Diaphorobacter ruginosibacter: one gene and its partners. The protein of the gene in region 2 binds, or shares a complex with, the protein of the main gene of each other region. Links are inferred from orthologs where the notes say so. Each region holds a gene or a part of one and is shown on either strand. Other genes may lie near its edges. The genes, in order: accB, accD and H9K76_RS14245.

Region 1 (4,636 bases), 500 kb from region 2 along the record:
ACCGGCAGGGGTTGCGGTGGCTTCACCGCTTCGCCCGCAGGCGAGCGGGGCACGACCAGATGCGCGGAGGCATCGAAGATTTCCTTGCAGCGGCCACAACGCACCCATCCCCCTGAGATTCTCAGTTGGTCGGCGACAACTCTGAAACTTGTCTTGCAGGCTGGGCAGCGCGTTATCTGGCTCATCGGCTTTGCATTGTAGGGGCAGCGTCAGGCAGGCACCATCGGCGCTGCCTGCAAGCAAAGGCAACAGCCACGGCCCCGCGCGACGCGTCAGCGACGCGCCGTCATCAAGATCCAGCCGTCCTCGCGATCGCTGACCCCGAGCTTCAGCCAGGGCGCGTAGGCTTCCTTGAGCTCGTCTTCCTGGCGCTCCAGGATGCCCGCCATCACGAGCGCACCGCCTTCCGCGACATGCGCGCACAACAGGGGTGCGAGCACCTTCAGCGGCGTGGCCAGAATGTTGGCCAGCACCAGGTCGTAGCGGCCCTCGGCCTTGTCGGGCAGTCCGGCCTTGAGCGTGACGTTGTTGGCCGAGGCATTGGCGATGGTGGAGTCGACCGCCGCCTGGTCGATATCGACCGCATCGATGTCTTTCGCGCCGAACTTCGCCGCACCGATCGCGAGGATGCCCGAGCCGCAGCCGTAGTCCAGCACGCGGCCGAGCACGCCTGCCTCTTGTCCGTGCCGTGCGATCCAGCGCAGGCACATCCGCGTGGTGGGATGCGTGCCCGTGCCGAAGGCCAGTCCCGGGTCGAGACGGATGCAGTGCTTCGCGGCGGCTGGTGGCTCATGCCACGACGGCACGATCCAGAAATCCTCGGTGATGTCGACGGGCGCAAACTGCGACTGCGTGATGCGCACCCAGTCCTGGTCCTGCACCTCCGTCAGTGCAACGATGCTGCAGCCTTCGAAGAAGTCCTGCACCTGCAGGATCTGCTGCGCCTCCTCGCCCTGCTCGCGCGTCTGGAACAGCGCCACGACGCGGCTGCGGTTCCAGCCGCCCTTGGGTGCGGGCATGCCGGGCTCGCCGAACAGCGCCTGTTCGGCATCGGTCTGCGCATCCGCGTCTTCGACCGAAACGCTCAGGGCATCCAGTGCCTCGAGCGCTTCGCTCAGATCCTCGACGCGCTCTTCGGGGGACAACAAGGACAGCTCATACATGATGCGGCTCCCAATCTTTCAAGCAAAACATGCCGGCATCCGGGATGGATGCCAGCATGTCGATTTCAACAGAACCCGCGCACCAGGGCGCAGGCCGGCCGGAACAGGAGGTGCATCAGCGCTTGCGCTGAGCGAGCCACTCTTCCAGGTAGTGGATGTTGGTGCCGCCGGCATTGAACTTGGCGTCCACCATCAGGTCGCGATGCAGCGGCACGTTGGTGTTGATGCCCTCGACCACGGTCTCGAGCAGCGCGGTGCGCATGCGCGCGATCGCTTCCTCGCGGGTATCGCCGTGCACGATGAGCTTGCCGATCATCGAGTCGTAGTTCGGCGGCACGAAGTAGTTCGTGTAGACATGCGAATCCACGCGCACGCCGGGGCCGCCCGGTGCATGCCACATCGAGATACGGCCCGGCGACGGGGTGAACTTGTAGGGATCTTCCGCGTTGATGCGGCATTCGATGGCATGGCCGCGAATCTCGATCTGGCGCTGCGTGAACGGCAGCTTCTCGCCGGCGGCGACCATGATCTGCGTCTTCACGATGTCCACGCCGGTGATCCACTCGGTCACCGGATGCTCCACCTGCACGCGGGTGTTCATCTCGATGAAGTAGAACTCGCCGTTCTCGTACAGGAACTCGAACGTGCCCGCGCCGCGGTAGCCGATCTTCTTGCAGGCAGCCACGCAGCGCTCGCCGATCTTCTCGATCAGCTTGCGCGGAATGCCCGGCGCCGGCGCTTCCTCGATCACCTTCTGGTGGCGGCGCTGCATCGAGCAGTCGCGCTCGCCCAGATACACGGCGTTCTTGAACTTGTCGGCGATGACCTGGATTTCAATGTGGCGCGGGTTCTGGAGGAACTTCTCCATGTACACGGCCGGATTGCCGAATGCGGTGCCCGCCTCGGCCTTGGTCATCTGCACGGCGTTGACCAGCGCGGCCTCGGTGTGCACCACACGCATGCCGCGGCCACCGCCGCCGCCTGCGGCCTTGATGATCACGGGATAGCCGACCGAGCGCGCAATGCGGCGGATCGCCACCGGATCATCGGGCAGTTCGCCGTCCGAGCCCGGGACGCAGGGCACGCCCGCGCGGATCATCGCCTGCTTGGCCGACACCTTGTCGCCCATGATGCGGATGGATTCTGGCGTGGGGCCGATGAACTGGAAACCGCTCTTCTCCACACGCTCGGCAAAGTCGGCGTTCTCGGAGAGGAAGCCATAGCCTGGATGGATGGCTTCTGCGTCCGTCACTTCCGCAGCGGAAATGATGGCCGGCATATTCAGGTAGGAAAGCGCGGACGGCGCGGGGCCGATGCAGACCGCTTCCTCTGCGAGCTTGACGTACTTGGCATCGCGATCGGCCTCGGAGTAGACCATCACCGCCTTGACGCCCAGCTCGCGGCACGCGCGCTGAATTCGCAGGGCGATTTCACCGCGGTTGGCAACTAGGATTTTCTTGAACATGCGTGTCGCTTCACTCGATCACGAACAGGGACTGACCGTACTCGACCGCCTGACCGTTCTCGGCCAGCACGCGGGTCACCGTGCCGGACTTGTCGGCCTCGATCTCGTTGAGGATCTTCATCGCCTCGATGATGCACAGCGTGTCGCCTTCCTTGACCTGGGCGCCGATCTCGACGAACGGCTTGGCTCCAGGGCTGGCCGAGCGGTAGAACGTGCCGACCATCGGCGACTTGACGGAATGTCCCGCAGGCGCTGCAGCTGCAGGCGCTGCAGCTTCGGCTGCCGGGGCAGCAGCCGCGACGGCAGGCGCTGCCGCCATGGGCTGGGCCATCATCGGCGCAGCAACCACCTGCTGCACCACGGCACCACCGCCTTTGACAATGCGCACTTTGCCCTCGGCTTCGGTGATCTCGAGTTCAGAGACGTTCGACTCGGACACCAGGTCGATGAGGGTTTTAAGTTTTCGCAAATCCATGGGAGCTCCAACGGCTAGAAACAGAATGGGGCGCAAATTTACCCCAATTTCAGCCTATTGCATCGAACTAAGCGCAAATATCTGCAACTCCAGCAGGGAATGAGGGGCTTCTCAGACCTGCAAAGTCCATTGCAGCATGTCTTGTTCGTTCAATTGTCCCATTTTACGCTGCAAGATGTTCCCATCTTTACCGAACAGAACAGAAAACGGCAGCCCCCCCGCGTCGTTTCCGAGTGCGCGGCCCAGATCCGTTCCCGCCAATCCAGCCAGCGCAATGGGGAAATCAAGTGGCGTACGGTCCAGGAACTTTCGTACGGCTGCCGGTTGATCGATGGCCAATCCCAACACTTGAAAGCCCTTGCCGGCATGTTCGGTAAAGAATCGGTTGAGCAGCGGCAGTTCCTCGACACAGGGCGGGCACCACGTGGCCCAGAAGTTCAGCAGCAGCGGGCGGCCATGGAATTTGCGCATCGTCAGGGTAGCGCCATCCAATGTCTCCATCGACGCATTCCAGAACGATGCGGCCACTCCATCCTCCACGGCATGCGGCTGCAGCCTCCACCACGCCAGGCCGGCTCCCGCAGCGGCGGCGGCCACACCGGCACCCGTCATCAGCCAGCGGCGGCGCGACACGGACGAATCGCCGGCAACGGTGGACGGGGTAGCAGCGGCTTCTGGTTCGGCGGGAGTGGACATGTGAGGGGTCTCGGAAAATTCGGAAAGTGCAGTCGGGGTATCGAGGATGGTTGCGCTCTCAGGCATCGGGCCGCGCCAGCAGCGCACGCACGGCCTCCAGGTCGCCGCGCGGCAGCCTGCCGCGCGCGTCCGGCTTGAGCGCACCACGCAGGTCGTCGAGGTCATAGACCATCAGGTGCACGCCGATGTGCTCTGCGAGCTCCGGCGAGAGACTGCTCACGCTCAGCGCGTCCACCAGCTCCCCGCGAAAGCCCGTCACGGACCGGGGCTCGTATTCCACGTGATGATCGATCAGGCAGATCTCTGCCGATTTGGGGTCATCGCAGAACATCTGTATATATACGTCGGACAGCCGGGTGGCCGTGCCATGCCAGACCGCCCCTGCCAGATAGGGGCGAAAGTCGCGCATGCGCTCCATCCAGACCAGGGCCAGCTGGCGCAATGCGCGCAGTTCGGTGGGCTGGGTGTCCGCGCAGAACAGGCCGATGTACTCACGCACGGCATCTTCCACCAGATCGTTGTCCGGCAGCTGCGTGCGGTGCGGCAGTCCCAGTTGCTTGACCGCACGGCGCTTGGCAGGCCCCCACTCCAGGCCCTCTTCGACCACAAGGCGTGCGGCGGCATTCGCAATTTCGGTGGCAAGAGCGTCATTCATGGCGGCAATCCTGTTCTCGGCATGGGTTCGCCCCGCCTCTTCCAATGGCCTGGCGGCACAGGGCGGGAGAACGGCAGACCAGCAGACATTGTCGCTCCAATGCCAATACCTGAAAGTTTGCGTGACATCCTGCAACCGCCCACCTCGGCAAATAACACCATTGGCTACATATTCAGGAGCGC
Region 2 (4,598 bases):
GCCTACGCAAAGTACCAGAACGATCCGGATTTCCTGCGCGAATTCCGCTACGAACTGGCGCATTTCGTGGGCCGGCCCTCCCCCGTCTACCACGCCGCACGCACGAGCGAAGAAATCGGTGGTGCGCAGATCTACCTCAAGCGCGAGGATCTGAACCACACCGGCGCGCACAAGATCAACAACGTGATCGGCCAGGCCATGCTCGCCAAGCGCATGGGCAAGCCGCGCATCATTGCCGAGACCGGCGCGGGCCAGCACGGCGTCGCCACGGCAACGATCTGCGCGCGTTACGGCCTCGAGTGCATCGTCTACATGGGCGCCGAGGACGTGAAGCGCCAAAGCCCCAATGTCTACCGCATGAAGCTGCTGGGCGCGACCGTCGTGCCCGTGGAATCCGGCAGCAAGACGCTCAAGGATGCGCTCAACGAAGCCATGCGGGACTGGGTGGCCAACGTGGACAACACGTTCTACATCATCGGTACCGTGGCCGGCCCGCACCCCTATCCCATGATGGTGCGCGACTTCCAGAGCGTCATCGGCAAGGAATGCCTCACGCAGATGCCAGAGATGCTCAAGGACCAGCAGATCGCTGCCGAGCAGCCCGATGCCGTGGTCGCCTGCGTCGGCGGCGGCAGCAATGCCATGGGCATCTTCCACCCCTACATTCCGTTCGAGAACACGCGCCTGATCGGCGTGGAGGCGGCGGGCGAAGGCCTCGACAGCGGCAAGCACTCGGCTTCGCTGCAGCGCGGCTCCTCGGGCGTGCTGCACGGCAACCGCACCTTCATCCTGCAGAACGAGGACGGCCAGATCACCGAAACCCACAGCATCAGCGCGGGCCTGGACTACCCCGGCGTCGGTCCCGAGCACGCGTGGCTGCAGGAGATCAAGCGCGCTCAGTATGTCGGCATCACCGACCAGGAAGCGCTGGATGCATTCCACCACCTGTGCCGCGCGGAGGGCATCATCCCGGCACTGGAGTCGAGCCATGCGTTCGCCTATGCCATGAAGCTGGCCAGGGAGATGCGCAAGGACCAGTCCATCCTCGTGTGCCTGTCGGGCCGCGGCGACAAGGACATCGGCACCGTGGCCGACCTCACCGGCGGCGATTACTACGACCGCCCGAGCATGCGCGGTCTCACAGTCAAGGGAGGGCCTGCGGCATGAATCGCATCGCCACCACATTCGAAAAATTGCAATCCGAAGGCCGCAAGGCACTCATTCCCTACATCACGGCGGGCTATCCGTTCGCCGCCATCACGCCGTCGCTCATGCACGGCATGGTGGAGGCCGGTGCCGACGTGATCGAGCTGGGCGTGCCGTTCTCCGACCCGATGGCCGACGGCCCGGTCATCCAGAAGGCCGGCGACCGTGCGATCGCCAATGGCGTGAACCTCAGGCAGGTGCTCGCCTACGTGCGCGAGTTCCGCCAGAAGAACCAGACCACGCCCGTCGTGCTCATGGGCTATGCCAATCCGGTGGAACGCTACGACCAGAACCATGGCGCTGATGCGTTCGTCAACGACGCCGCAGAGGCCGGAGTCGACGGCGTGCTGATCGTCGACTACCCGCCCGAGGAGTGCGAGGAGTTCGCCGCCAAGCTGCGCGCCAGGGGCATGGACCTGATCTTCCTGCTCGCCCCCACCAGCACGCCCGAGCGCATGCAGCAGGTCGCGCGCATCGCCAGCGGCTACGTCTACTACGTCTCGCTCAAGGGCGTGACCGGCTCGGGCGCCCTCGACACCTCCGCCGTGGAAGCCATGCTGCCCCGGATCCGCGAGCATGTGAAGATCCCGGTCGGCGTGGGCTTCGGCATCCGCGACGCGCAAACCGCGCAGACCCTGTCCAGGTTCTCCGACGCGGTCATCATCGGCAGCAAGATCATCCAGCTGCTCGAAGACCAGCCGCACGAGAAAGTCATTCCCCTGACCGTTGATTTCCTGCGCGGCGTGCGCAAGGCAATGGACGCATAATCCATCCCTTGCGTTTTCATTTTTTCACAAAGTGAAAACGCCGAAGAATTGCAAAGGAAACCTATGTCCTGGCTCGAAAAACTGCTGCCATCGAAGATTCAACAGACAGACCCCGCGGAGCGTCGCCAGATGCCCGAGGGCCTGTGGATCAAGTGCCCCAGCTGCGAATCCGTGCTGTACAAGGCCGACCTGGAACACAACCAGATGGTCTGCCCCACCTGCGGCCACCACCACCGCATCGGCGCGCGCGCGCGCCTGGATGCCTTCCTGGACCAGGAAGGCCGCTACGAGATCGGCCAGGAAGTCCTGCCGGTCGACCCGCTCAAGTTCAAGGACAGCCGCAAGTACCCCGAGCGCCTGAAGGAAGCGCTGGAGCACACTGGCGAAACCGACGCGCTGGTCGTCATGGGCGGTGCGGTCAAGAGCGTGAACGTGGTCGCTGCCTGCTTTGAGTTCGAGTTCATGGGCGGCTCCATGGGCTCCGTGGTCGGCGAGCGCTTCGTGCGCGGCGTGGAAACCGCCATCGAGCAGAAGGTGCCGTTCATCTGCTTCACCGCCACCGGTGGTGCGCGCATGCAGGAAGGCCTGCTCTCGCTTATGCAGATGGCCAAGACCAATGCGGCGCTCACGCGCCTGGCGAAGAAGGGCCTGCCCTATATCAGTGTGCTGACCGACCCGACCATGGGCGGTGTCTCCGCCGGCTTCGCATTCGTCGGCGACATCGTGATTGCCGAGCCCAAGGCCCTGATCGGCTTCGCCGGCCCGCGCGTGATCGAATCCACAGTGCGTGTGAAGCTGCCCGAAGGCTTCCAGCGTGCCGAGTTCCTGCAGACCAAGGGTGCCGTCGACTTCATCTGCGACCGCCGCGAGCTGCGCCAGACCATCGCCCAGTCGCTGGCGATGCTGCAGCGCCTGCCGGTGGATGCCGTGGCCTGACCTGCCGCGCATTCCGCAGCAGTTTCTCCTGCAAGACGCCGTCCCCCGATCACGGGAGACGGCGTTTTTTCATTCTCGCAGGGGAGCTGGAGATGATGGCTGGGCTGGGTGGTACGGAGTGCCTCCCCCTACACCCACGGCTCGGCAAGCCCCTCCGTCTGGATCGCACGCCGGATCGCCGGTCGCTCCAGCATCCGCTGCAAATACGAACCCAGCAACGGCCTGGTGCGCGCCGGCCTCGCGAAGCCCCTGGTCCATCGGCAGAGCATGAACACATAGGGATCCAGGATCGTGTACTGCGCCCCGAGCAGCCAGGGGCCGCCGCTCGCTTGAAGCCGCGACTCCAGCTGATCCAGCATGAGGCCCACATTCGACTCCGCATGCGCCTTCACCTGGCTGGCGCCGACCACGTTGCCGGCATCCACCGAACGCTCGGGATAGAAATACACAATCAATGCCGCTTGCAGCGTGTTCGTGAGCCACATGAGCCACTTGTACAGTTCGGCCCGTTCGGGCGTCGCCAAAGAGGGCGCCATGCTGCTTTCGGGATGCGTGTCGGCCAGATGGAGGCAAATGGCTGCCGTCTCGTACAGCACCATGTCACCGTCAAGCAATACCGGAATCAATCCGTTCGGGTTCAGTCGCAGATAGTCTGCCGACTTGTGCGCATTCAGCTTGCGATCGACGAGCACCAGTTCGAAAGGCTGCCCGATTTCCTCCAGGACCATGTGGGGAGCCATGCTGGCGTTGCCAGGGTAATAGAACAGTTTCTTGGTGGCCATGGGGATGAACGTCGATTGCTGTTTCACGGATTGTCTTGCACCTTGTGGCGCTTCGACCGGCTGCCTGATGATCCGTCGGACATACTTACGCAGCGGCAATGCCCATCAGGCTCATCTGCAGGTGCCCGAGGACGATCATCACGACCTGCAGGAGAATCAGCGCCACGAGCGACGAGAAATCGATGCCCCCCATCAGCGGCACATAGCGGCGGATCGGCCGCAGCAGCGGCTCGCACAGCCTGTCGATCACGCCGCTGATGGGAGAGCGTGTCTGCACCCACGAGAGCACCGCATGGGCGATCACCAGCCCCATCATGCCCGTCACCGCCACGCGCAGCACGCCGAAGACGGCCAGCAGCAGGATCACGACGACATTGGAGAAGCCCTGCGATACCAGCAGCGCGAGGACCACGAACTGCACCAGTTGCGCGAGGAACGCCCCCATCAGGCACGACAGGTCGACGCGCCCCGAGGAGGGAAGCACCTTGCGCAGCGGCATCACCAGCCAGTTGCTCAGCACGAACACCAGTTGCCCCACGGGGTTGGAAAACGGAATACGCTGCATCTGCATGTACAGGCGCAGCAGGCACGCGCCCGTGACCAGGCCGCAGCCGATGTCCAGCAACAGGGAGATGATTTGAAAAAGCATGACTTTGCAACTAAAAGTATGTCCACAGGCCGACATCGCCTGCACTACGTGGGATGATAGCGAGGCATACCGCGATCCACCTCCCATGTCCCAACAACTCACCCTGTCTTCCCTGCCTTTGTTTCCGCTGAATACCGTGCTCTTTCCCGGCGGCGAGCTTGCGCTGCGCGTGTTTGAGGTGCGCTATCTCGACATGGTGCGCAAGTGCCACCACGCCGGCGCGCCCTTCGGCGTGGTCGCGTTGTCCAGCGGTTCCGA
Region 3 (4,664 bases), 670 kb from region 2 along the record:
CTCGATGCGAGCCTTCGTGAACGAGCTGTCGGTGCGCACAGGCACTTGCCAGCCGGTGAAGCTCACAGACTCGAGGCCTTCGGCCTGCATTGCAATGGCCAGCAGCGCGGACGAAGCCTGCTCGCCAGTGGCGGCCAGCATGTCCAGCTCACGATGATAGGCCGTGGCGGCGCGCGAGGGAGCCAGCTCTTTGGCCAGGCCCAGCAGGCGGTTGGTTTCACCACTCATGGCGCTGGGCACCACCACCATCTGGTGGCCGGCCCGCGCCCACTTGGCCACGCGCTTTGCGACATTGCGGATGCGCTCTGTCGAGCCCATCGAGGTGCCGCCGTATTTATGAACGATCAGTGCCATGGAATTTTCGGGGCGACGAAACTTTTTTCAATCACGGCGCAAACGGACTGAGGGCTGTTTTGGCTTGGCGCGCCGACGTTTCGTACAAAAAGTTGAATCCAAAACCTGCTAATTGTACCAATCGAGGACGCCGTCTTTTCTCTGTATGTAACCACGCCCCGTCTTGAGGTGGATCCTGTGGCCGCGCGTGGTGCACGCCGCGAGCTGGTCAAGCAGTTCACCGAGCTGCGCGGAGCTCGGCGTGGTGGCATGTACATGCTTGAGCCAATGCCGCAGGACATTGGCCTGGCGCGCGCGGCTCAGGGCCTGCAAGGCCTTGATGGACGGGGGATGGCCCACGCGCTCCAGATCGATCTGGGCAAGCTCGTCGAGCAGTTGCGCCGCCTGCGCTGCGTTGTCCGCGCTGCGGCCGAAGGTCTCGCGAAACTGGGGAAACGTCTGCTCAAGCGCCGGCAATACATGCTTGCGGATGCGATTGCGCGTATAGCGCTCGTCCGCGTTGGTCGGGTCCTCCACATATGCAATGCCCTGCCGGTCGAGCCAGCTGCGGATTTCCACGGCGCTCGTGCCGAGCAGCGGGCGATACCACTGCACGCCTTGCGCACCGGCGCGCAGCCATTGCGCAGGCATGGCCGCCAGCCCGGCCACGCCCGCACCACGCGACAGCGCGAGCAGGATGGTTTCGACCTGATCGTCGGCGTGTTGCGCGAGGGCGATGCCGCGGATCTCCGGCGCGTCCAGCAACAGCGCCTCGAATGCGCCATAGCGCGCCTGCCGGGCCGCATCCTCCGGGCTCTGGCCTGCGGCGTTCCTGGCATCCACATGGCTGACATGCAGCGGGACGCCGAGCGTGTCGCACAGCGTCCGGCAATGCGCCTCGAAGGTATCGGCCGCCGCCTGCAGGCCATGATGGACATGGAATGCTTGTACCCGGCCCGGCCAGCGGCGCGCGCAGGCCACGAGCAAGGCGCTCGAATCGGCACCTCCACTCAGTCCCACGGCCAGGGGCAGCGCGGGCTTGAAGGACTGCAGGGCGGACTCGAAGGACAGGGCCATGGGATTGTCGTGTCGGGAAATATCGGCTCAAAGCGGGGTGCTCTAGCCGGGAGCTTCAGAAACACCAACGGCCCCGAAGGGCCGATGCAGCATCAAGCGCGATGACCGGATTACCGTCCGGTCAGGCGTTTTCCGCCTTGGTATCGTTGAACCTGCCGTAGCTCTGCACGCGCTCGTAGCGGCGATCCAGCAGTTCCTTGGGCTTGAGGTCGGCCAACTGGCGATAGGCATCACCCAGCGCACGCTTCAGGAACGAAGCCATCTGCTTGTGGTCGCGGTGCGCACCGCCCACGGGTTCGTTGACGATCTTGTCGATCAGGCCCAGTGCCTTCAGTCGGTGGGCGGTGATGCCCATCGCGTCCGCGGCTTCCTGCGCCTTGTCGCTGGTCTTCCAGAGAATGGATGCACAGCCTTCCGGGCTGATCACGGAGTAGACCGAGTACTGCAGCATGATGACCTGGTCGGCCACCGAGATCGCCAGCGCGCCGCCCGAACCGCCCTCGCCGATCACCGTGGTGATGATGGGCACTTCCAGCTGCGCCATCTCGAAGATGTTGCGGCCGATGGCCTCGGACTGGCCGCGCTCCTCGGCGTCGATGCCCGGATAGGCACCGGGAGTGTCGACGAAGGTGAACACCGGCAGCTTGAACTTCTCTGCGGTCTTCATCAGGCGCAGGGCCTTGCGGTAGCCTTCGGGACGGCTCATGCCGAAGTTGCGCGCGGCGCGCTCCTTGGTGTCGCGGCCCTTCTGCTGGCCGATCACCATGCAGGCATGGCCATTGAAGCGTGCAAGACCACCGACGATCGACAGGTCATCGGCGAAGTGGCGATCACCATGCATTTCCACGAAATCGGTAAAGATCTCGCGGACATAGTCCATGGTGTAGGGGCGCTCGGGGTGGCGTGCGATCTTGGTGATCTGCCACGGCGTCAGGTCGCTGTAGATGTCCTTGGTGAGCTGGTGGCTCTTCTTGCTGAGCTGATCGATCTCCTCGGAGATGTCCACCGCGCTTTCGTTCTGGACGTAGCGCAGTTCGTCGATCTTGGACTCCAGCTCCGCGATAGGTTGCTCGAAATCCAGAAATGTTTTTTTAGCCAACGTAATTCTCCTTGGGCACTGTAGACCCAAACTGCTCCGGGTGCTTGCTGTTCCTGTTCCGCTGAAGGGCGGGGATTCAGACCTCTTGAGGCACTCTGCGCATTGACATTGATAAGCGCAGATCAATAGCCAGCATCAAACTGGCATCGGAGCAAGCGATCTCCAAATATACCAACTTGCGACACTGCACCAGGGCTTCCATGCTTCGGCCACCTCACGGGCATCGCTTCGGCTGACCGGCTCACCCGAGAAATACTGGTTGCTGATACCTTGCAGCAGAGTGGGGTCATCAAGCGGAAGCACGTTGGGACGACCCAGGTGGAACAGCAGGAACATGTCCGCGGTCCAGCGGCTGATGCCACGGATGGCGATCAGTTCGGCGATGATCGCCTCGTCGGACATGCCGTCCCACTCCTTCACATGCAGCCGGCCGCTGTCGAAGTGCAGCGCGAGATCGACGATGTACTCCACCTTGCGGGCCGACAGGCCCGAGGCGCGCATGTCGTCCACCTTCAGCAGCAGCACGTTGCTGGGCGTCATCTCGGCATGGAGCAGCGCAAACTTCTCCCAGACACGCTGAGCGGAAGCAACCGAGACCTGCTGACCCACGATGCTGCGTGCCAGCGTGGTGAAAGCATCGCCGCGCAGCGTGAGCGAGACGTCGCCCAACTGGGGAATCAGGCGCCGCATCACGCGGTCCTTCTTCATCAGGTGCTTGCAGGCTTCCTGCCAGTAACTGGGCGGCTTGAGGCTGGCGGTACTGTCATCCGGCGTCTTCTTGGTAGTGACCATTGATCAATGCACTCCCACCGAGGCCGTTGCGGGCACCTCTGCCGGCCCGCTGCCGACAGGAAAACTGCTGCTCTTCACTGCGCCGCCTCCCAGGTCGTGCCCGCGGCGGAGTCCTTCAGCACAACGCCCTGCTCCAGCAGTTCCTTGCGGATGCGATCGGCCTCTGCCCAATTCTTGGCCGCCTTGGCCGCGGCGCGCGCCGCGATCTGGGCCTCGATGGCTGCGGAGTCCAGTGCGGTCGACGCACCGGACTGCAGGAAGCCCTGCGGGTCGGCCTGCAACAGCCCGATCACGCCACCCAGCGCCTTGAGCAGGCCCGCCGCCTCGGAGGACTTGCCACGGTTGACCTCACCCGCCAGGTCGAACAGCACGGCCACCGCCTCGGGCGTGCCGAAGTCCTCGTCCATGGCGGCCTTGAAGCGCGCAGCATAGGGATTCGTCCAGTCGATCGATGCAACCTCTGCCGCCGGTACCAGGCTCAGCGCCGTGTAGAGGCGCTTGAGCGCATTGCGCGCATCGTCCAGGTGCACGTCGCTGTAGTTCAGCGGACTGCGGTAGTGCGCGCGCACCACGAAGAAGCGCACGGTCTCGGCGTCGTATTCCTTGAGCACATCGCGGATCGTGAAGAAATTGCCCAGCGACTTGGACATCTTCTCGTTGTCCACGTTGATGAAGCCGTTGTGCATCCAGGTGATGGCCAGTGGCTTGCCGTTCGCACCCTCGCTCTGCGCAATCTCGTTTTCGTGATGCGGGAACTGCAGGTCGGCGCCGCCGGCATGGATGTCGAACGTCTCGCCCAGCAGCTCGCAGCTCATGGCCGAGCATTCGATGTGCCAGCCCGGACGGCCCAGGCCGTACGCGCCATCCCACTTGGCTTCGGCAGGCTCGGTGGGCTTGGCCGTCTTCCAGAGCACGAAGTCGAGCGGGTCTTCCTTGCCGTCGAGCACCGCCACGCGCTCGCCCGCATGCAGCTCGTCGAGCGACTTGCCCGAAAGCTTGCCGTAGCCGGGGAACTTGCGCACCGCATAGTTCACGTCACCATTGGGAGAACGGTAGGCCAGGCCCTTGCGCTCCAGCGTGCCGATCATCTCGAGCATCTGCGGGACGTAGTCGGTCGCGCGCGGTTCATGCGTGGGGCGCTCGATGCCCAGGGCATCAGCATCCTGGTGCAGCGCGTCGATCATGCGATCCGTGAGGCTGCGGATGGTCTCGCCGTTCTCCAGCGCGCGCCTGATGATCTTGTCGTCGATGTCGGTGATGTTGCGAACATAGTTGACCGACAGGCCGCTGGCGCGCAGCCAGCGCTGCACGATGTCGAAGGCGATCATCGAACGTGCGTGTCCGAGATGGCAGAGGTCGTAGA

What was found.
Region 1: the proteins of accD (region 2) and accB are in contact, whole or in part, in a solved structure (PDB 8UXZ), measured with the Escherichia coli proteins. The link is inferred for Diaphorobacter ruginosibacter from one-to-one orthologs.
Region 3: the proteins of accD (region 2) and H9K76_RS14245 are in contact, whole or in part, in a solved structure (PDB 8UXZ), measured with the Escherichia coli proteins. The link is inferred for Diaphorobacter ruginosibacter from one-to-one orthologs.

The regions. Positions count from the first base shown.
Region 1 is NZ_CP060714.1:4,310,571-4,315,206, forward strand. What follows is about bases 1,372-4,279. They hold accB (acetyl-CoA carboxylase biotin carboxyl carrier protein), read right to left. Parts: upstream 3,104-4,279; coding sequence 2,639-3,103; downstream 1,372-2,638. Other genes in these bases: accC (acetyl-CoA carboxylase biotin carboxylase subunit), read right to left, coding at 1,372-2,628; H9K76_RS19560 (TlpA disulfide reductase family protein), read right to left, coding at 3,215-3,799; H9K76_RS19565 (hypothetical protein), read right to left, coding at 3,858-4,279. In the rest of the region: prmA (50S ribosomal protein L11 methyltransferase), read right to left, coding at 273-1,163; more of accC, read right to left, coding at 1,279-1,371; more of H9K76_RS19565, read right to left, coding at 4,280-4,454. UniProt on the Escherichia coli protein: This protein is a component of the acetyl coenzyme A carboxylase complex; first, biotin carboxylase catalyzes the carboxylation of the carrier protein and then the transcarboxylase transfers the carboxyl group to form malonyl-CoA.
Region 2 is NZ_CP060714.1:3,806,863-3,811,460, forward strand. The notes cover bases 1,103-3,972. They hold accD (acetyl-CoA carboxylase, carboxyltransferase subunit beta), read left to right. Parts: upstream 1,103-2,036; coding sequence 2,037-2,909; downstream 2,910-3,972. Other genes in these bases: trpB (tryptophan synthase subunit beta), read left to right, coding at 1,103-1,167; trpA (tryptophan synthase subunit alpha), read left to right, coding at 1,164-1,973; H9K76_RS17325 (glutathione S-transferase family protein), read right to left, coding at 3,038-3,691; H9K76_RS17330 (YggT family protein), read right to left, coding at 3,777-3,972. Outside these bases: more of trpB, read left to right, coding at 1-1,102; more of H9K76_RS17330, read right to left, coding at 3,973-4,340; H9K76_RS17335 (LON peptidase substrate-binding domain-containing protein), read left to right, coding at 4,426-4,598.
Region 3 is NZ_CP060714.1:3,136,165-3,140,828, forward strand. What follows is about bases 521-3,456. They hold H9K76_RS14245 (acetyl-CoA carboxylase carboxyltransferase subunit alpha), read right to left. Parts: upstream 2,510-3,456; coding sequence 1,532-2,509; downstream 521-1,531. Other genes in these bases: tilS (tRNA lysidine(34) synthetase TilS), read right to left, coding at 521-1,410; H9K76_RS14250 (DNA-3-methyladenine glycosylase family protein), read right to left, coding at 2,645-3,301; cysS (cysteine--tRNA ligase), read right to left, coding at 3,376-3,456. Also shown: H9K76_RS14235 (aspartate kinase), read right to left, coding at 1-354; more of tilS, read right to left, coding at 463-520; more of cysS, read right to left, coding at 3,457-4,664. UniProt on the Escherichia coli protein: Component of the acetyl coenzyme A carboxylase (ACC) complex. First, biotin carboxylase catalyzes the carboxylation of biotin on its carrier protein (BCCP) and then the CO(2) group is transferred by the carboxyltransferase to acetyl-CoA to form malonyl-CoA.